DNA from 3 places in the Paenibacillus urinalis genome. Region 3 is predicted to be linked to each of the others. Evidence: predicted binding sites of a transcription regulator. Region 3 holds the regulator's gene; each other region holds the start of a gene.
The links. The regulator Rex, encoded in region 3, represses fermentation and respiration genes when NADH is low (regulators of the CRP and FNR family bind a similar motif). The targets are predictions, from matches to a motif close to TTGTGAAATATTTCACAA.
Positions count from the first base shown of each region.

Region 1: the regulator Rex is predicted to act here: its motif matches at 2,774-2,791, upstream of PUW25_RS23140 (formate/nitrite transporter family protein).
Region 2: the regulator Rex is predicted to act here: its motif matches at 2,890-2,907, upstream of nadA (quinolinate synthase NadA).

Region 1 is NZ_CP118108.1:4,984,773-4,992,193, reverse strand. It holds gene PUW25_RS23150 (MFS transporter) at 1-799, opposite strand, end outside; gene PUW25_RS23145 (FAD-dependent oxidoreductase) at 1,256-2,632, shown strand; gene PUW25_RS23140 (formate/nitrite transporter family protein) at 2,858-3,685, shown strand; gene PUW25_RS23135 (molybdopterin-containing oxidoreductase family protein) at 3,972-6,065, shown strand; gene PUW25_RS23130 (MFS transporter) at 6,102-7,337, shown strand.
Region 2 is NZ_CP118108.1:59,977-67,397, forward strand. It holds gene hpt (hypoxanthine phosphoribosyltransferase) at 1-519, shown strand, start outside; gene ftsH (ATP-dependent zinc metalloprotease FtsH) at 618-2,672, shown strand; gene nadA (quinolinate synthase NadA) at 2,974-3,912, shown strand; gene nadB (L-aspartate oxidase) at 3,967-5,580, shown strand; gene nadC (carboxylating nicotinate-nucleotide diphosphorylase) at 5,573-6,436, shown strand; gene PUW25_RS00305 (type III pantothenate kinase) at 6,443-7,210, shown strand.
Region 3 is NZ_CP118108.1:3,633,446-3,640,866, reverse strand. It holds gene dinG (ATP-dependent DNA helicase DinG) at 125-2,995, shown strand; gene PUW25_RS16700 (redox-sensing transcriptional repressor Rex) at 3,040-3,699, shown strand; gene PUW25_RS16695 (amidohydrolase) at 3,686-4,987, shown strand; gene PUW25_RS16690 (cell wall elongation regulator TseB-like domain-containing protein) at 5,019-5,540, shown strand; gene PUW25_RS16685 (hypothetical protein) at 5,714-6,241, shown strand; gene PUW25_RS16680 (AAA family ATPase) at 6,234-7,421, shown strand, end outside.

The sequences.
Region 1 (7,421 bases), 1.4 Mb from region 3:
CCATGATGATGGTTGCGATGCCGACGGAAGAGAAGATAATTCCAGAGGTTAGGGAGGCTTCGTCTACCGATACACCCATCTCCATGACGTATACGGTAAGAAGCGGCTCCAGAATCATGACAGAAAAAGTCGTCACGGCCATAATGGCAAGCAGTGCCATAAATGGTTTATTGGCAGATGCCTGCTTAATATCGTCCCGTACTCTTGAACGGGCGGCAGAACGATTAAAATTATGCTCTTTGACAAAGAAGGTAGCAATGAGTGCGGACACCAGCACAATCAGGGCAGAGAATAGAAAAGCATTGCGGTTACCGTAGTAATGGCTGACAACTCCGCCAATCAAGGGACCGATGATGCTGCCGGTAGCGCCTGCGGTTGACATAATCCCGAGAGCATATCCGGTTTTGGCCTCCGGCGTGTTCGTGGCTACGAGCGCAATGGAAGCAGGCACAAAGCCCGCAAGCAGCCCCTGGAAGATGCGGACCGCAATAAAGACATAAGGATCGTGCACAAAGTAGCTGATTAAATACAGGAAGGCAAGCGCAAATCCTGAGCGAATGAGCATCGGCTTTCGCCCGTATTTGTCAGCAAGAGAGCCCCAGTAAGGGGATATCAGTGCACTGGCGAGAAAAGTAATCCCAAAAGCAACCCCGGCCCACAGCTCGATATAGTCTTCTCCGACATTCAGCTCGGTATTCATAAATATGGGCAAGAAGGGGATGGAGATGGAATAAGCTGTGCTGCAAAAAAAGACACCGACCCATAGCACAAACAAATTCCGTTTCCAAGAGAACTTCATAACGTGCAGCTCCTTTCCTAATAAAATAAACCGTATTTCGCGGCTAATCCGCTAACAGGTCTCATTCTACTCCTAAAATATGGAATCGCCAATGGCAGCAGGGAGGTCCAGCTGTCTTTTGGGGAACGAAGGAGGACGGTCCAAATGTATCGAATCCCTTTGTAATCAAGGCTTTATGAGTTCATTTGTTTTCTTTAGCGGCCTTATAAACAAAATTTTTTGTAAAAAGTTAAACTTGGGCTTGAATTGTGAAATGTGTCACATTATAATAAAGACATAGACATAGTGAAATAAATCACAATTCACAAAGGCAGGATGCTTCAGGGCAGAGTTTCGATGGATGGTTATTACCTTAGCTTAACGAAATAAAGCCCTGGCATCGTTAACTCTATAGTAGTGAAATATTTCACATCACAACCATAAAGCTCTTTTTTAACCTTAAGGAGGTATTTTAGAATGAAAGTAGCCGTTATTGGATGTACACACGCTGGGACAGCAGCCATTATTAATACAGCAAAGCTTTATCCAGATGCCGAAATTACCGTTTATGAACGCAATGACAATGTATCCTTCTTATCCTGCGGGATTGCACTATATGTTGGCGGGGTCGTTAAAGATCCTCACGGATTGTTCTATTCCTCACCTGCACAGCTGCAGGAGCTGGGCGTCAAAATGCGTATGCTTCATGAAGTAATTGAAGTGGATACGAAGGCTAAATCGCTTAAAGCACGCAGCTTGAACACAGGCGAGGAGCTTGTAGACACTTATGACAAGCTGATTGTGACTACTGGATCATGGCCGATTATTCCGAATCTTGAAGGGATTGATCTGAACAACGTGCTTCTGTGCAAGAACTATGAGCACTCCAATACGATTATTGCCAAATCTCAAGATGCACGCCACGTAACCGTTGTAGGTGCAGGTTATATTGGTATTGAGCTGGTCGAAGCATTCCAGATGAATGGCAAAGAAGTAACGCTGATTGATGCAGAAGACCGCATTCTAAGCAAATATTTGGATGAAGAATTTACCGACCGTATTCAGTCCGACCTCACGGACAAGGGCATTCAGCTTGTGCTTGGCGAGAAAGTGAGCCGCTTCGAAGGAGAAGAGGGCAGCGTACGCAAAGTTGTTACCGACAAAGGCACTTACGAAACCGATCTGGTCATTCTGTGCATTGGCTTCCGTCCTAACACCGAGCTCTTAAAGGGTCAGGTTGACATGATGCCGAACGGGGCGATTCTGGTGGACCGCTACATGCGCACAAGCAATCCTGATGTCTTTGCAGCCGGAGACAGCAGTGCGATCTATTACAATCCAACTCGACAAGCATCCTATATTCCGCTCGCAACCAATGCGGTGCGCATGGGTACGCTGGTTGCCCGTAACCTCAAGGCTCCTGTGACACGCTACATGGGAACCCAAGGTACATCAGGGATCAAGATTTATGAGCAGAATATTGCGGGAACAGGCCTGACAGAAGCTGGTGCAGTAGCAGCAGGGCTTCAAGTCGAGAGTGTAACCCTCGAGGACAGCTATCGCCCAGAATTCATGCCTACGGCAGAGAAGGTTCTGATTAAAGTGATATTTGAGCAGGAATCCCGCCGGATCGTTGGGGCACAGCTGATGAGTGAAGCCGAGCTTACACAGTCGATTAATACCTTGTCCGTATGTATCCAGAATGAGATGACTGTAGATGAACTGGCGTTTATCGACTTCTTCTTCCAGCCGCACTACAACAAGCCTTGGAACTTCCTGAACAGTGTCGGTCAGAAAGCACTGAAACCTGTGGATGCCACAGCTCAAGAGAAGAAGGAAGAGGTTCTCGTTTAAAAATCCTATATTTGATTGGACTTACAACCGTCAGTGCATTATGCTCTGGCGGTTTTTTTTATACGCTAAGAATTGCAGTTTATTCTGAATCGTCTTATCTGCAAGTGAAGACTACGAAGAATACCGATTCAGTATTTATATTTGTGAATTTATTAACAATCTACTGCCTGAAAAGGCTATACAATGGAGGTATGGGTTAATGTAAAAGAATAAGGAGGATGGCTCATGGCAGCTCAGAAACCTAAAGACATTGCTGAACTTACAGCGGATACCGGCTTTGCCAAAGCCCACAATCCACTATCTATCGTCTTGATCCTCGGCTTTTTGGCGGGCGTATATATATCCCTTGGATTTCTGCTCCATATCCGGGTCACTGCAGGGGCTCCCGAAGCTTGGGGCAGTATTACGAATCTGATCGGGGCGCTTGTATTCCCCATCGGTCTGGTGCTGGTATTGATCGCCGGAGGAGAGCTCCTGACGGGCAATATGATGGCGGTATCTTTGGCAAGATTGCGAGGGCGGATCTCTACACTTCTGCTCATCCGAAACATGGCGCTTGTCACGTTGGCAAATTTCGCGGGGGCCATTTTTGTTGCCTACTTTTTCGGTCATGTGCTGGGGCTGACAGGTGAAGGCGTCTATCTGGATAAAGTGGTAGATATGGCGGGACATAAGCTGGAAGACAGCTTCCTGCAGGCTTTTATTTCGGGTATAGGCTGTAACTGGCTAGTGGCACTTGCGGTATGGCTGTCTTATGCAGCAGATACGATGAGTGGGAAGGTGCTCGGGATCTGGATTCCGACAGCGGCGTTTGTAGCGATTGGCTTCCAGCACGTTGTCGCGAACATGTTTCTCATTCCCGCTGCCATATTTGAAGGAAATTATTCCTGGAGCATGTATTTGGCAAATTTCATTCCGGTATGGCTGGGCAATTTTGCAGGTGGGGCCGTGTTTGTGGCAGGGGCCTACTATTTGGCATATCTTCATGAACAGCCGCATGGTAAGCCCCTTGCACAGGGTGCCAAGGACAATACTAAAATTCGCCATGTCTAGGTTCGGGGGAACGAAACCTTTACATGACGAATTTTCGGGAGTGGTCTATGATACGGCACTTGGAGGAGGGGTCTTCCTAACTCCTAACTGCCTTGATTTTTATTACCCTTGCATGGAAATGATGAAACAAGCGAAAAAAATATTTTTGAATAGATCAGCTCATGTGAAAAGCGGTTACTGCCAGTGGCGGGAGCTGCTTTTATTTTTTGTCACACTTTGACGATTATGGAATCCGGAATTATGATAAAAGAACTGGTTTGAGCGACTTTGAAACTTAAGAAGTACTATGAGAAAGGAGAGGCAAGCTGTGATTAATGAACAGAATGGAATATTTCCTGCCGTATGTCCACTTGATTGCCCCGACACCTGCGGACTACTGTTGCATAAGAAGGAAGGCAAAATTGTGAAGGTGACCGGCAACCCGGATCACCCGATTACCAAGGGCGCCATTTGCAACAAGGTCCGAAACATGACAGAACGTATATATGATGAGAAACGTCTGAAGTATCCTTTGCGGAGAACGGGTCTCAAGGGCGAGGGTGAATTTGAACGGATAACCTGGGGGGAAGCGATCAGCGAGATTACGGGACGTTTCAAGGCTATATCGCAGGAATACGGAGCAGAGGCTATTTTGCCTTACTCTTTCTATGGCAATATGGGGATTCTCGGCGTGGACGGAATGGATCGGCGCTTCTTCAATGCGCTTGGTGCAAGTCAGCTGGAGCAGACCATATGTAATGCAGCCGGCACTACCGGATGGAAATATACGATGGGTGCGAACCGGGGGACCGTGCCGGAAGAAACAGAGCATGCCGATGTTATTATCGTATGGGGCGGAAATATCATCAGCACGAACATGCATCAAGTAGTCCTTGCAGAGAAAGCGCGTAAAGCAGGCGCCAAGGTCATTGTCATTGATGTTCATCGCAACCGCACGGCACAGTGGGCGGACTGGTTCGTACCGCTGTATCCCGGAACCGATGCTGCACTCGCACTCGGGATGATGAACGTGCTGTTCGAGAAGAGTCTCGTAGATGAGGCATTTTTGCAGCAATACACAGTAGGTCACGAGGAGCTTCGCGAGCATGTTAAGGACTATACACCAGAGCGGGTATCTCTCATTACCGGTGTTTCTGTGGAGGATATTGTGAAGCTGGCAGAGACTTATGGTCAGGCCAAGGCAGGCTATATCCATATTGGGAATGGCCTTCAGCATCATGATAACGGGGGGATGAATGTACGGGCTGTTGCGTGTCTCCCCGCGCTGACAGGAGCTTGGGCGAAGCTGGGGGGTGGAGCCTCTCGATCCAACGGAGGCTACGCGAGCTTGAACAGCGATGCGCTGGAGCGTCCGGATCTCAGAGAGAATCCGGATGCACGAAGCATTAACATGAACCAGATCGGCGCCGCCCTTCATGATGAAGAGCAGCCAATTAAAGGGATGTTTGTATATTGCTCGAATCCGCTCGTGGTCGCTCCGGATGCGAAGCGGGTAGAGCAGGGCTTTGCGAGAGAAGATTTATTTACGGTGGTTCATGATCTCTTCATGACAGACACAGCCAAATATGCGGATATCGTGCTTCCGGCAACCTCTAATTTTGAGAACACGGATTTGTACAGCTCACCGTGGCACCAATATGTGCATATCCAGGAGCCGGTTATTGCGCCGCTTGGCGAAGCCAAGAGCAATGTGGAGCTATTCTCGCTGCTTGGACAAGCTATGGGGTTTGATGAAGCAGCCTTCCGTGAGACGGAGCTGTCCATGATCGAGGGAGCACTGGATTACCCGGACAATCCATACTTGAACGGGGTGACGCTGAATAAGCTTAAGGAGCAGCGATTCGTGAAGCTGGATATGTCTGATTATGAACAGCTTCTTGATCATCTGCCTACTCCTTCCGGCAAGATTGAGCTGTATTCCAAGGTGATGCTTGAAGCAGGTCTGTCGCCCTTGCCTGTCTATGCACCGCTTCATGAAGGATATGACGGCGAGCATCCGGCAGGAAGGGAAGACAAGTATCCGCTCATGTTTCTCTCGCCGCCGAATCATAACTTCTTGAACTCGACGTTTGCAAACGTAGAGAAGCATCAGAAGATGGAGAAGCAGCCTATGCTGCATATCCATCTACGGGATGCTGAGCAGAGAGGCATTGAGGAGGGAGATCAGGTCGTTGTATATAATGACCGGGGAACCTATCAATTAACAGCCAAGGTAGGTGAAGCCATGCTGCCCGGGACGGTGATCAGCCAGGGTCTCTGGTGGGAGGGAGCGGGCGGCAGACAGCGTGCAAATATGCTGACTCCGGACCGATTATCCGACATGGGCAGAGGGGCCACCTTCTTCTCGACAACGGTTCAAGTCATCAAGCAAGAAGTGTAATCATACAAAGTTAAAGACAACTCGGGAGAACAGAACATGAAATGGCTTGAACAATATCCGAAGGAAGTCAAAGTATTCTTAATCGCCAGCCTTGTCAATGCAACCGGCAGTTCATTAATGTGGCCGCTCACCACGATGTATGTATTTGATGAGCTGGGGCGGAGCATGTCTCAGGCAGGCTTTGTCATATTGATTCAATCCCTGGGCGGCATATTCGGGCAGCTTCTCGGCGGAGGCTTATACCATAGAATAGGTGTGAAGAAGCTGATTGTCGGGTCGCTGCTGCTGAACGCCATGGGGCTCTTTACACTGCCATGGATCAATGAAGTATGGTGGCTGTTTGTAGTCATGATGGGCCTCATCGGGCTGTTTAACTCCTTGTCTCTGCCGGCCATTCAAGCCTTTGTCGGCTTTCGCTTTGCTGATCGCAGAGGCGAGCTGTTCAATGTCATCTATGTCGCTCAAAATATCGGGGTTGCGCTCGGGACAGCGCTCAGTGGATTCCTGGCCGATATATCCTTCCATTTGAGTTTTATCATGAACGGTGTCACTTCAGCTATATTTGGCGGGTACTTCTTTATGTATTTGAGCAAGGTGGATCGGGAGCAGGGGACGACCTATGTACCGGCACAGCATAAGAAGGTGAAGCTTCCGGAAGAAAATACCTGGTATTTGCTTCGCAACGTCCGCCTTTACCTATTTATTAGTGTGGGTTCCTTGTTCATTCTGCTGGGCAACTCCATCTGGAATACAGGGGTGTCGCCCTTCATCATTGAGGAAGGGATGGAGAAGAAAGCGTACAGTCTGCTGTGGACAATGAACGGAATCCTTATTTTTGTGGCTCAGCCGGTCACCTCTCTGATCAAAAGATGGTTTGCTCAGACTTCGTCTGCCCAGCTGATCGTAAGTGTGATATTCTACACGGCAGGCTTTGCTGTTATTGCACTGTTCCAGCATTATCCTGGTATGATTCTGGCAATGATTCTCATTACGCTTGGCGAGATGCTGATCTCTCCGGCTACACCGGCGTTTATATCTGAGTATGGAGGAAAGGCGGCACCCTTCTACTTAGGTGTATCTGGGGGCATTGCTGCGATCGGACGGGTTGCAGGTCCCTATGCGATGGGTATCATGTATGATGCAGGGGGACTATCGCCCGTTGCCTGGTTTGCTGCCATTACAGCGGGAGTCAGCATTATCGCTTTTATGGTTCATGCCAAAGTGAACGCATCAAGGAGACATGCTCTACAAGAGGAATCAGCCGTTGTATAAGACTCCTGGGCTCTGAGTTGATTTTGAAATCTTATTAAAATATATATTCCTATCAAAAAGCATCCATAGTATCAGACTGTTTCT
Region 2 (7,421 bases), 1.9 Mb from region 3:
GTATTGATTAGTGAAGAAGAGCTTCAGAGCAAGATTAAGGAATTGGGAGAAATCCTGAGCAAGGAATATGCAGATCGCAATCCTTTAGTTATTTGTGTACTTAAAGGCGCGTTTATATTTATGGCTGATTTGGTGAAGAACATTACTGTTCCAGTTGAAATGGACTTTATGGCTGTTTCAAGCTATGGAGCTTCGACCAAGTCGTCAGGCGTTGTCAAAATCATTAAAGATCTCGACGCGAGCGTTGAGAACCGAGACGTCCTCATTGTGGAGGACATCATTGACAGCGGTCTTACACTGACTCACTTAATTGATCTTCTGCAGCGCAGAGGAGCCAAGTCAACGACAGTGGTAACCTTGTTTGACAAACCTTCAGGCCGAAAAGTCAATCTGGAGGCTGACTACACAGGCTTTGTGCTGCCTGATGCATTTGTAGTCGGATACGGTTTGGATTATGCAGAGAAATACCGGAACCTCCCCTACATCGGGATTTTGAAACCGGAAATTTACACTAGCTGATATCCCAGCCATTAAGTAAGGATAACGTTCCTCCCTTTGTTGAGAAGGGCAGAATGGCTATGTTAAAATAACTTAAGTGTCTTGAGAGGAGGTAGGGGATGAATCGGTTCATCCGGAATTCTGGCTTTTATTTAATTTTATTTTTAGTAGTGGTCGGTATCTACCAGGTAATTAATGGTGGAAATGAAGCGGCTGATACCCCTAAATACAATCAGTTTCGGCAGGAGTTATCCGCTAACAACGTAAAGAATCTGAGCCTCCAATTTGACGGTTACACATATCGTGTAACAGGTCAATATAATGAAGTAGCTGAAGGGGAACCAGAAAATTTCATTACGTATATCCCTTACACTGAGACTGCTGTACAGGAAATCGTTGAGGCCAGCGAGACCAATGGCTTTGAACTTGAGCAACAACCGATGAAGGGTGACAGCATTTGGCTGACACTGCTAACATCGTTTATCCCTCTTATTTTGATGTTTGTCCTGTTCTTCTTCCTGTTCAATCAGGCACAGGGCGGCGGCGGCAAAGTGATGAACTTTGGCAAGAGCCGTGCACGTCTGTATAACGAAGAGAAGAAGAAGGTTACTTTTGAGGATGTCGCAGGAGCTGATGAAGAGAAGCAGGAGCTTGTCGAAGTCGTAGAGTTCTTGAAGGATCCTCGTAAATTTGCGGCAGTTGGCGCAAGAATACCAAAAGGGGTTCTGCTTAACGGTCCTCCGGGAACAGGTAAAACGCTTCTTGCTCGTGCAGTTGCAGGAGAAGCAGGCGTACCGTTCTTCAGTATTTCGGGTTCTGACTTCGTCGAAATGTTCGTCGGTGTCGGTGCATCCCGTGTACGTGACTTGTTTGAGAATGCGAAGAAGAATGCACCATGTATCATCTTCATTGACGAGATCGATGCGGTAGGTCGTCAGCGCGGTGCCGGACTCGGCGGCGGTCATGACGAGCGTGAGCAAACGCTCAACCAGTTGCTCGTTGAAATGGACGGCTTTGGTGCAAATGAAGGTATTATCATTATTGCTGCGACGAACCGTCAAGATATTCTTGACCCAGCCCTTCTCCGCCCAGGACGTTTTGACCGTCAAATTACGGTAGACCGTCCGGACGTTAAAGGCCGTGAAGCAGTTCTGAAAGTACATGCGCGCAACAAACCACTTACGAAAGACGTTAAGATGGACGTTATTGCGAAGCGTACGACCGGGTTTACCGGTGCAGACCTGGAGAACCTGCTGAATGAAGCAGCACTTCTGGCTGCAAGACGTAATCGTAAAGACATTTCCATGCGTGAGATGGATGAAGCGATTGACCGTGTCATTGTTGGTACAGAGAAGAAGAGTCGTGTAGTCAGCGATCGCGAGAAGCGCATTGTCGCTTATCACGAAGCGGGCCATACGATTGTCGGATATTTCTTGGAGCATGCCGATATGGTTCATAAAGTAACGATCGTCCCACGTGGACGTGCAGGCGGATATGTTATCATGATGCCTAAAGAAGATCGTATGCTTGCTACGAAGCCAGAGCTGCTTGACCGGATTACTGGTTTGCTCGGCGGACGTGCTGCAGAGGAAATCTTTATCGGTGAAATCGGAACCGGTGCATACAGTGACTTCCAACAAGCGACAGGCATTGTACGCAGCATGGTTATGGAGTATGGTATGAGTGAGAAGCTCGGACCGCTTCAATTTGGTAACTCTCAAGGACAAGTCTTCTTGGGACGCGATTTTGGACACGAGCCTAACTATAGTGATGCGATTGCCCATGAAATCGACCAAGAGATGAGACGCATGATCACAGAATGCTATGAGCAAGCTAAAGAATTGCTTAACAAGTATTCCAAGGAAGTGCATCTGATTGCTGAAACTCTTCTTGAGAGAGAAACGCTTGATCTTGAAGACATTAAGCAGTTGATTGAGAAAGGTGCCATTACTGACAAGGGTTCTGACTCATCCGGAGGCTCTTCCGAGAGCGGCGAGCCTGTCATCGATAATGTTGGTGATGTGCGTGTCCGCATTCAAGGTAAAGAGAACAACGGATCTCAGCCTGGTGATATTTCCAATGATGGTCCGAGTCAGACAGAGCCTGACACAACATCATCTAACCCAGAGTCTGGGGATACAAATTCACCGGATCACAACAAACCAACGACGTAATGAATGAGTCATAAAAGAGATTAAACCGGAGAACGCACGAGCGTTCTCCGGTTTTTTTGATTTAACATGGACATTGACCCGTAATTTGCGACAATTTTGTGAATTGACACATAGAGGAACCTTCTGTAAATTAGGTGTAAACCTGAATCAGCTTCATTGCCTCAGAAATTCAAGTGAGAATGAAATTGATCCACCGATGGTATTCGTATGTCGTACTTTGTGAATCGAATAACAAGCGATGGCATCACAAAGGTGAAAGCGGTTTTTTATCTATTGCTTATATAAGGGAGAGGGTCTTCAAGTGGAAGCATTAGCATTAGAGCGTAAGGCAGAAATGAATCGTGAACTGAAGGAACGTATTAAGGTGTTGAAGAAAGAGCGCAATGCAATTATTTTGGCACACTATTATCAGCGTGATGAAATTCAGGAGGTAGCTGACTTTCGGGGTGATTCATTCCTGCTTGCTCAGAAGGCAGCACAGACTGATGCCGATGTTATTGTGTTCTGCGGTGTTCACTTCATGGGAGAGAGCGCGAAGATTCTGGCACCGGACAAGAAAGTCATTATTCCGGATGAAAGAGCCGGCTGTCCCATGGCTGACATGGTAAATGTGGATGGATTGCGCAAGCTGAAAGCACAGCATCCGAATGCGAAGGTGGTTACATATATAAACTCCTCGGCCGAGATTAAGGCAGAGACAGATATATGCTGTACTTCTTCCAATGCGGTTAAAGTCATTCAATCCTTGGATGCAGAAGAAATTATATGGGTTCCTGATAAAAATCTGGGCCATTATGTACAGCAGCATACAGACAAGAAGATGATCATCTGGGAAGGCTATTGCAACACTCACGACATGCTGACTGTAAAGGATGTCGTTGAAATGCGTGCCAAATATCCGAATGCGGAGTTTGTTGTTCATCCAGAATGCCGTCCAGAAGTCGTTGAGATGGGTGATTTTGTGGGAAGTACGACAGCTATTTTGGAATATTGCAGAGATTCAGAATGCAAAGAATTTATTGTAGGTACGGAAGACGGAACAGGGTATCAGCTTCGAGTGGATAGTCCGGATAAGGAATTCCACTTTGCAACGAAGTTCTTGGTCTGCCCGAATATGAAGGTGAACAATCTCAAGAAGCTGGCGAAGGCACTTGAAACCATGAAGCCTGAGATTTATGTGCCGCAGGATGTGGCCGATCGGGCTCGTTTGTCCCTTGAGCGTATGTTGCAGGTGAAATAATTCACTATGTTTTCAGCAGTCTACTTTTTATAAAGAGACAGGAGATAGCAAACGATGATTCCTTCTTACTTGGTTAATTTCGATTTGAATGAACTGCCTCGTATGGAAACCGATATTCTGATTATTGGCTCAGGCATTGCCGGACTTTACACAGCGATTGAAGCGAGCAGAGATCATCAGGTTCTTATGATTACGAAGAAAACACTCCTTGAGAGCAATACAAGGTATGCACAAGGAGGCATTGCAGCCGTTACGTCTGAGGATGACTCACCGGCCTATCATATGCAGGATACATTAACTGCAGGAGCGGGATTATGTCGCAGCGAAGCAGTGGAGGTACTCGTCAGTGAAGGGCCGGACCGGGTACAGGAGCTTATTCAGCTGGGTACGGCGTTTGATATTGAGAACGGCGCGCTTGCTTTGACACAGGAGGGCGCTCACAGTCATCGCCGGATATTACATGCCAATGGGGATGCGACAGGGTATGAAATTGTAAGGGCTCTGGCTAAAGAAGCAGCAGATCATCCGTCGATTAACGTATGGGATGAGCATTTTGTAATCGATCTAATTACAGAAGCTGGAGAGTGTATCGGCGCGCTTGTCCAGGCTGCAAATGGTCAGCGTACGTTCGTGCGAGCAGATGCCGTTGTTCTCTGTTCCGGTGGAGCAGGTCAGCTGTATCGTTATACAACGAACCCTGAGGTGGCTACGGCAGACGGTGTAGCTATGGCCTACCGGGCAGGAGCTGAGATTCGGGATATGGAGTTCATCCAGTTCCATCCGACATCATTATGTTATCCCGAGGCGCCTAGATTTTTGATCTCAGAGGCTGTACGAGGAGAAGGGGCCGTGCTGCGGAATATCCATGGGGATCGGTTCATGGAGCGCTATCATCCTCAGCTGGAGCTTGCACCAAGAGATGTCGTTGCTCGTGCCATCGTCAGCGAGATGGAAGACACTCATGCAACGCATGTCTATCTGGATATTACACATGAGACGCCAGAACTCATTAAGCGCCGTTTTCCAACGATCTATGAGACTTGTATGAGCTATGGTCTTGATATGACAGCAGACTGGATTCCTGTAGCACCAGCGGCTCATTATATGATGGGCGGTGTAAAGACCGACCTGCACGGAGAGAGCAGCATCCCTCGACTATTCGCATGCGGCGAAGTATCCTCAACCGGGGTGCATGGAGCTAACCGACTGGCGAGTAACTCCTTGTCTGAGGCGATCGTATTTGGCAAACGTATTGTGGATCGAATTAGACAGCTGCCTGACACCAAGCACCATACCTCTGTACTTCGCGTTCAGCGTGAGCTTACCGCGGGTGCTTCGGAATCTGTACATGTACGGAGGCTGGCTCTGCAGAAGGTAATGATTAGACGAGTAGGGCTGCGCCGAACCGAATCGGGATTGTTAAAGGGTAAAATCCTGCTGGAGCAGGAACGCTCTATTTTTAATACAAAGCTTGATAAGCAGGAAGAATACGAATTCGCAAATTTGCTGACTTGTGCACTGCTGGTTACAGAGGGGGCCTTATACCGCCAGGAAAGCCGTGGAGCCCATTATCGTGAGGATTATCCCGTAAGAAATGATCATCGTTGGCAGATGCATACGGTTCAGCAGCGAGATCGGGACATTGTGGAGGAAGTAAGTCATGCTTAATGGATATAATGAAGTATTGAAGGAATCAATTAAAGGGTGGCTGCAGGAGGATGTGGGTGCAGGTGACGTCACTTCCATGATGACCATCCCGGCAGGACATAAGTCCAAGGCTGTCATTCACGCCAAGGATGAAGGGATCGTTGCCGGAATTACAGTCGCTGAGCTTGTATTTCAAATTGTAGATCCTGAGCTCACGTTTAAGGCTTGCGTCCAGGATGGCGATGCAGTGACGAAGGGAACGATCCTAGCAGAAGTGGAAGGAAGCACGCACCGTCTTCTGACGGGAGAACGGCTGGCTCTGAATTTGCTGCGGAGAATGTCCGGTATTGCGACAAGAACTCGTACCTATGTGAATGCCCTGGATGGACTCAGCACAAGGCTGGTCGATACGCGGAAAACAACACCGGGTCATCGTCTGCTTGAGAAATATGCAGTCCGGGTTGGCGGCGGTCATAATCACCGGTTTGGACTGTACGATGCGGTTATGATCAAAGATAATCACATCAAGGGAGCAGGCGGGATCATAGAGGCCGTCCAACGTGCAAGAGCAGCGATCCCCCATACCATGACGATTGAGGTCGAAGTCGAGTCGCTTGAACAGCTGGACGAAGCCTTGGAAGCAGGTGCTGACATCATTATGCTGGACAATATGGACCTCATGATGATGCGTGAAGCAACTCAGCGTATCCACAGCCGGTCACCTCATGTTAAAATAGAGGCTTCGGGCAATGTTTCGCTTGCTACGATTCGTGGTATTGCTGAGACGGGAGTGGATATTATTTCAGTCGGCAGACTAACCTACTCTTTTGAAAGCCTGGATATCAGTTTAGATCTGAATGAAAAGAAAGGAGGATAATCCTCTTTGATTCTTGTCGTAGATGTAGGAAACAGCAATATTGTACTCGGTATTTACAAGAAGAAGGAGCTTCTTCACCATTTTCGCATAAGTACCTCCAGGCAGTCGACTGTAGATGAGTATGGAGTCATGATCCATAACTTGTTTCAGATGTCAGGCATCTCTGCTTCCGATATAGAAGGCGTGATTATCTCTTCTGTTGTCCCGCCGCTCGTGAATGTGCTGGAGGAGATGTGCATCAAATATGTAGGCAAAAAACCGCTGCTGGTAGGGCCGGGTATTAAGACAGGGCTTAATCTCCGTTATGAGAACCCGCGCGAGGTTGGTGCAGATCGTATCGTAAATGCCGTAGCGGCTATCGATCGTTATCAATGTCCGCTGGTTGTTGTCGATTTCGGTACAGCCACTACCTTTGATTGTATTGATGCAGAGGGCAACTATTTGGGAGGGGCCATCGTCCCGGGAATTGGAATCTCTACAGAGGCGCTATATCAGCGTGCATCCAAGCTGCCCCGGATTGAACTGGAGAAGCCCAAGAAAGTGATTGGGCGCAACACCGTTCATGCAATGCAGGCCGGAATTATATTCGGCTATGCCGGACAAGTGGATGGAATCGTGGAGCGCATCAAGGACGAGATGAAGGCTGAGCCCAAGGTCATTGCAACAGGCGGACTGGCAGAGCTGATCGCAAGTGAGACCAGAACGATCGAAGAGGTAAATCCCATGCTCACCCTGGAAGGGCTTCGAATTATATATGAAAGAAACAAGGGATAATTATACCTGTTCTCTATAAAAAGATAATGGAAGGAGGCAAGAGCTTGGCTGCCTTTATTCCATTATCTTTTTCGATTACAATAAAGAAATAACGAAGCATGATTGAATTGACGTCGTTGCATGATAAACATACAGGGCAGCCAAGAACTGGCTGCCTGTCTTGTGAGACAATGGTCATCGTCAAATCTAGATTATAGAAGTTATAGGCGTT
Region 3 (7,421 bases):
GAAACAGCGCAATCGCAAAAGGCGATGTCCTGACAAGACATCGTCTTTTTGTCTGTTTCATGTTCAAAAGTCTTTTTTTTTGCTATGCTACTAAAGAGACTGTAGAAGGGAACGTTTACTCATCATGAAATTTGCTGTGCTTGATTTTGAAACAACAGGTACTCAGTCGCTTGGTGAAATTATCCAGGTTGGACTTGCCATCATAGATCATGATTATACAATTAAAGACACATTCAGCTCCTATGTGAATCCCGGCGTTCCCATTCCTCCTTTTATAACGGGGTTGACGGGAATTACGGACGATGATGTGAAGGATGCTCCTGAGCTTGAGGAAATGATGATGGAGCTCGTTCCATTGCTGGATGATGTCGTACTCGTAGGACATAATGTAAGCTTTGATTTTCACTTTTTACAAAATGCGCTTGACAGATGCGGGTACTTGCCATTTACAGGCCGGATTTTGGATACCATGGATTTCCTCAGAATTTGCTTTCCTTCCTTATCCTCCTATCAGCTGGGATATGTAGCAAGCGAATTTGGATTCACCCATGACCGTCCTCATCAGGCGGATAGTGATGCGATGGCAACAGCGCATATTTTCTTGAAGAGTCTTGAGGAGCTTAAGAGCCTGCCATTGATCACTTTGCAGCGGCTTACCGATCTATTTGCTGCGGAAGATAGTGATTTGGGCTGGTTTTTTGATGGGATTCTTACAGAAAAAGAAATGGAGCCTATTCACGATCTGGACAATCAGACCTATTATAGGCAGCTCGCTCTAAAGATCGACGATTGGTCACAGATTGCTCCGCCCAGGGATGAACATGAACCCAATCCATTAGAAAAATTAACTTTTCAGGAATTTATGGATGAGGTTCAGCTGCGTCTGAAGCAAACACTGCCTCATTATGAGGAACGCGAGTCCCAGAATATGATGTTCGCAGAAGTGACGAAGGCGATGGAAGAGGACAAGCATTTACTAATTGAAGCCGGGACAGGCACGGGTAAGTCACTCGGTTATTTGCTGCCTTCGATTTATCATAGTGTCAGACAGGAGACGAAGGTAACAGTAAGCACACATACGATCAATCTTCAGGAGCAGCTTCGTGAGCGGGATATTCCGCTCCTCACGGAGGTGGTTCCTTTTCCGTTCAAAGCAGCTGTGTTTAAAGGCAGAGGACATTACCTGTGTCTGCGTAAATTTGAGCAAAAGCTGAACAACAAGGAGTTTGTAACTCCGAAGGAGGACGTATTTACTGCTGCGCAGATGCTTGTATGGCTCACGCAAACCGAAACCGGAGATGATGAGGAGCTCAATCTGAGTCATCGCGGCGGCGATTTTTGGGAGACTGTACAAAGCGATTCGGATTCCTGCCTGGGACGAAGCTGCCCTTGGTTTAAGAAATGCTTCTATCATCGTGCAAGACATGAGGCGGGCATTGCTGATGTAGTCATCACCAATCATTCCAAGCTGTTTACGGACGTTAAGGCTAGTCACCAATTGCTTCCTGCTTATGAGCATCTCGTCATAGATGAGGCGCATCAATTCGAGGAGGTCGCCGGTAAGCATCTTGGAATGCATATGAAATATTTCACGGTGGTTCATGCGCTTACCCGATTATTTAAAGATAGTCGGAACGGTCAATTCCCAGCTCTGCGTCAAAAAATAGCGCAGTCCAGTCATGAGCAAATGGTGGAGTGGACCTCTGCCATTGATCAGCTGTTCCCATCCGCTCTGGAAGCGAAGGAAGCCTGGGACCAGCTCAGTGAGATGCTGTTCAGCTTACTGCCAGAACGAAGTGATGCTGCCCCTGGAGAAGCAGGACAGTTTACACTAAGACTGAAGCCGCAGAACAAACCAAAGAAATGGGATAAGCTCGCTGCGGTTGAGAATCAGTTCTATGTGACCGTATCCGAATTGGTTCGGAAGGCAGATAAGGTCCTTAGTGAAGTAAGGGAAGATCTCGATGACTATACGGCCGACAGCCTTATCACTGACGTAACAGGGCTTGTTAAGGATCTAGCTGGCTTCAAAGACCAATTAAGACATTTCATGCGCCTTGATGATGCAGGGACCGTATATTGGCTGGAAGCCAGCGGACAATTCAAGAGCAAGTCGCTTCAGCTGTATGCCGTTCCTGTAGATGTAAGTCCTCAGCTGAAGGAAATGTTCTTTGATAAGAAGCGAAGCGTTATTTTAACCTCTGCTACTTTATCGGTAGATAAATCGTTCCAGTTTATGATAGATCAGCTCGGATTGACCGAAGCACAGGAGCAGCAGAGGTTGCTCACATCACAGCTTCCATCTCCTTTTAATTACCGGGAACAAGCCCTTCTTGTAGTTCCGCGTGATTTTCCAAGTGTGAAGGGCAGTGTGGGTGATGATCACTTTGTCAGTATGCTCGTCAAGTCTCTGTCAGAGGCCGCGCAGGCGACTAAGGGCAGAATGCTTGTCCTGTTTACCTCTTACAAGATGCTGAGACAGGTACATGAGCCGCTGAAGGAAGCTTTGGCTTCAAGTGATATTTCTGTGTTTGGACAAGGGGTGGACAGTGGAAGCAGGACGAAGCTGACGAGAAGATTCCAGGAGGCCAAAGCTTCTGTACTGCTTGGAACGAGCAGCTTCTGGGAAGGTGTCGATATTCCAGGAGAAGCTTTATCCTGTTTGGCTATTGTACGTTTGCCCTTCCAGCCGCCTAACCATCCAGTTGTCGAAGCCAAGAGCGAGCTGCTGCAGGCGGAGAAGAAGAATCCGTTTATGAAGCTCTCCGTACCGCAGGCGGTTATACGGTTTAAGCAAGGTTTTGGAAGACTGGTGCGGACCGCTAAGGACCGAGGCATCGTTATCGTGTATGATACAAGAGTGATTGAATCGTATTATGGCAAGTACTTTTTATATTCCCTGCCAGGTCCTAAAATGGAGCATATGACAACGGACAAGATGGTTCCGCGTATAAGCGAGTGGTTAGAGGAACATATAACGAATGAAGAGAAGTAATATTAAGCACGGACACTGCTTGCAGGTGTGAGGGGGAATTATAATTGAAGTCGGACAAAATTTCAGAGGCTGTTGTAAGAAGACTGCCTGTATATCTGCGTTATTTACAAGAGCTGTACAAAAGAGAAGTGACCACAGTATCGTCACAGGAGCTTGGTCTCAGACTGGATTTGAATCCAGCGCAAATTCGTAAGGACCTCGCTTATTTCGGGGATTTTGGACGCAAGGGTATCGGCTATGATGTGGCATATCTCATCGATAAGATCAGACAAATATTGAAGCTGGATCAACAGATCAATGTGGCACTTGTCGGTGCCGGTAATCTGGGTCATGCCTTGTCGAACTATAATCGATATGTAAAAGACAATATGAAGATTGTCGCTGTATTTGATTCCCAGCCCTCGAAGATTGGCTCCAAGATTAATACACTGACGGTTCTGCCTATGGAAGAGCTGGTGAAGACAGTGAAAGATCTGAGCATTAGAATCGGCATTATAACGGTTCCGGATTCGGAAGCTCAGCGTGTGGCGGACTATCTGGTGGAGGCGGGAGTCGAAGCGATCCTTAATTTTGCCCCGATTATTATCAAGGCGCCTGCTCATATCCGGATTCATACAGCGGACTTCACTACAGATCTGCTTAGTCTGGCTTATTATCTAGAGAACGAAGCAGGGAAAGAGGAGGAAGAGGATGTCAAGTCATAAGTGGCTCATCAAGAACGGCAAATTTGCGGTAAGCGATCCTGAATGGCGAATCGTCAGCGGTTATATGCTGATTGAGGATGACCGCATTTCATATATAGGCGAAGATCTGCCCGAAGGAACAGAGGGCATTCCAGTTCATGACGGCAAGCATCAGCTGTTTATTCCTGGCCTTATTAATACGCATGGTCATGCCGCAATGTCCCTACTACGCGGCTATGGCGATGATCTTGCCCTTCAGGTCTGGCTTCAAGAAAAAATGTGGCCAATGGAGGAAAAGTTCACAGCTGAGGATGTCTACTGGGGAACCTCGCTATCTGTGCTGGAAATGCTGAGAGGCGGCACTACCGCCTTTCTTGATATGTATGACCAGATGAATCAGGTGGCAAAAGTAGCAGAGGAGTCGGGCATTCGCGCAAGTCTGATGCGGGGAGCGATTGGCTTCGGCTCAGATGAGCTGCGTGCTTTCAAGCTGAAGGAAGCAATGACCTTTGCCCGGGAATGGCATAATCAGGCTGACGGACGCATCACGACGATGCTGTCACCACATTCGCCATATACTTGCGGACCAGAGTTTATTGAGAAGTTTGTAGAAGCGGCACATGAGCTGGACTTGCCGCTGCATACACATATGTCTGAAACGGCCGCTGAAGTAGAACAGAATGTAAAAGAGTATGGACTGCGTCCAGTAGCGCATCTGGAGAAGCTCGGCTTCTTCTCTAGACCTTCTCTCGTGGCTCATGCCGTGCATTTGACGGATGAAGAAATAGAGGTGCTTGCCAAATACAATGTGGCAGTGGCTCATAATCCTGGAAGCAATCTGAAGCTGGCGAGCGGTGTTGCGCGAGTACCTGAGCTGTTAAAAGCAGGGGTTGTTGTGTCCCTTGCCACAGACGGTGCAGCAAGCAACAATAATTTGGATATGTTTGAGGAAATGCGTCTAGCTGCATTGATTCACAAAGGAGTCAGCGGTGATCCAACCGCCGTACCTGCTACTGAAGCACTTCGTATGGGAACAGAATATGGAGCGAAATCCATCTACGTCAAGGACACAGGAGTGCTGGCGCCAGGCAAAAAAGCGGATTTCATTGCAATAGACCTGGATCAAGCTCATTTCCTGCCTTACACCGATTTGATATCACATGTCATCTATTCTGCGAGCAGCAAGGATGTTCAACATGTCTGGGTGGATGGTAAGCAATTAGTTAAGAACGGTGAGATGCTCACGTTGGATGAAGAACGGATTAAACGCGAAGCACAAGCTGCTTTCGAAGGACTGACGTCCCGCTGATTGATGCTGGGGGCAAGAAGGGAGTTCAGCCTTGAGAAAAAAAAGAAAGTGGATCCTCATAAGTATTGTGGCTTTTATACTCGTGCTCTTAGGCATTTATATATTTTATGAATATGTAATGAAGGATACATGGGTAGAAGAAGAAGCTGCAATCGCTATTGCGAAAGAAAAAGAAGACCTGGTTACAGTAACGAAGACGCAAAAATCGGTCTGGTCTGAGGATGCCATTTATTGGACAATTGAAGGTGTAAATGCGGATAATGAGCCCATTATGGTATGGGTACAGTACGGTACTGACAAGAAGCCAAAGACAGATGAAAAGAGTGTACACAGCGAGAAGATTGAAGAAGGAACGTCTGAGGAAGAAATGCGCTCCAAGATCAGCTCACAGCTGCCTGGAATTGAAATCGTCAGACTGCAGCCGGCAGTTTATGATGAGACGTATGTCTGGCAGTTATTTTATAAAGAGAATGATCGTTACTACTATCGCTTCTATCGTTTCAGTGATGGAACCGAGCTAGAGGAAGGATTTCAGCTTCCGGTCAAAGAATAATGCACTCAAAAAATACCCTGAAGTGGTCTCCATTGGCCATTTCGGGGTTATTTGGATTGGAAACTTTGAAAAATAATTCATAGTTTAGATTTGGACCGCTGTATATGGTATGCTATATCTATATCCCATTTTGATAGGAATAGAGTGGGTAAAATAGATGAGGAGGTTGTCACTTGAAATTACGTCCTATTCGGATAGCAATTACAGTTATGGTTACGGCTACGCTGCTGTTTGGAGGATGGTTTGTGTACCGTCAGGTGGCCCTTGAGAAGCCAATCGAAAAGTTGGTTGCCGAGTATGACGGCGTAAACGATGTTCAATTAGATATTAACCAGAATCAAGTTGTTTTGAATCTCGATCTCGAACCGAATACCAATATAAGAGGTCTTGTTGATTATATCCGCACAGATGGCAAGGAGCTTCTGAACGGTAGAACGATGCAGCTGGAGGTTAAGGATCATTCGACGGAAACGCTTGATGATTTCTGGTCCAGCGCTTTATTTACCGTCGCTGAAGCGATGGAGACTAGACAATACACGCAAATTCCTGAGAAGCTGAAGGAAATGAGCGAAGGCAGCATCCAGGTTGACTATGATATTGATAATGAGAACGTATATGTAAGCCTGTCAGATGGAGAAGCAAGCAAGTATATTATTCTGCCGAGACAGCCGGCTACGATGGGAGTGTGGCCTAATGCCTAATTGGTTGAAGGAGATTTTAATCGGGGTCGTTCCGGTCGTACTTCTTTTTCTGGTCTTTATAGGAGTTAATATTATTCCAGTACTGCTTATTGCCCTGCTTGCAGGGGGCGTGGTGTTCCTGATGCAGACACGCGGCGGACTCGCGGTCGGTGCCAGCAGTGAGAAGAAGCGCAAGAAGGCTGGTCCCGCCAAGCTTACCTTCGAGGAAATTGGAGGACAGGACAGCGCCAAGCAGGAGCTCCGTGAAGCGCTGGACTTTTTGGTTAGACATGAAGAAATTCAGAAGTTTGGCATTCGCCCACTAAAGGGTATTTTGCTGACAGGCCCTCCGGGTACGGGGAAGACACTGATGGCGAAGGCGGCTGCACATTACACCAATTCTGTATTTATTGCAGCTGCCGGCAGTGAGTTTGTTGAAATGTATGTTGGTGTCGGGGCAGGACGTATCCGTGAATTATTTAAAGATGCCAGAGCTCGGGCTGCCAAGGAAAACAAAGAAAACGCCATTATTTTTATTGATGAGATCGATGTCATCGGCGGCAAAAGAGAGGGCGGCCAGCAGCGTGAATATGATCAGACTCTGAACCAGCTGCTTACGGAGATGGACGGTATATACAACTCTGATGCACCCCGCATTCTGATTATCGCAGCGACGAACCGCAAAGAAATGCTCGACAGCGCACTTCTTCGTCCGGGTCGTTTTGACCGCCATATCCAAGTGGAGCTTCCGGATAAGAAAGGGCGCAAGCATATTCTGGAGCTGCATGCCAAAAATAAACCGCTTGCTGAGGATGTAAGCTTGGACAAAATAGCTGAAGAATCGTATGGCTTCTCCGGGGCGCAGCTCGAGAGCTTGATGAATGAGGCTGCAATCTATGCAATGCGGGATAGTCTGGAATTTATTACGCAGCGGAACCTGTCTATGGCTATAGATAAAGTGATGATGGGTGAGAAGACAGACCGTGAATCCAATGCAGACGAGAAGAAGCGGGTTGCCATTCATGAGCTCGGACATGCGATTGCAGCAGAAGCAGTTCGACCGAACAGTGTGGGCCAGGTAGCACTCAGTCCGCGGGGACAGGCACTCGGTTATGTTCGACATAATCCGCAGGAAGAGCAGTACTTATATACGAAGGATTTTCTTGAAGCTCAGATTATGATTGCACTCGGTGGTGCTGCT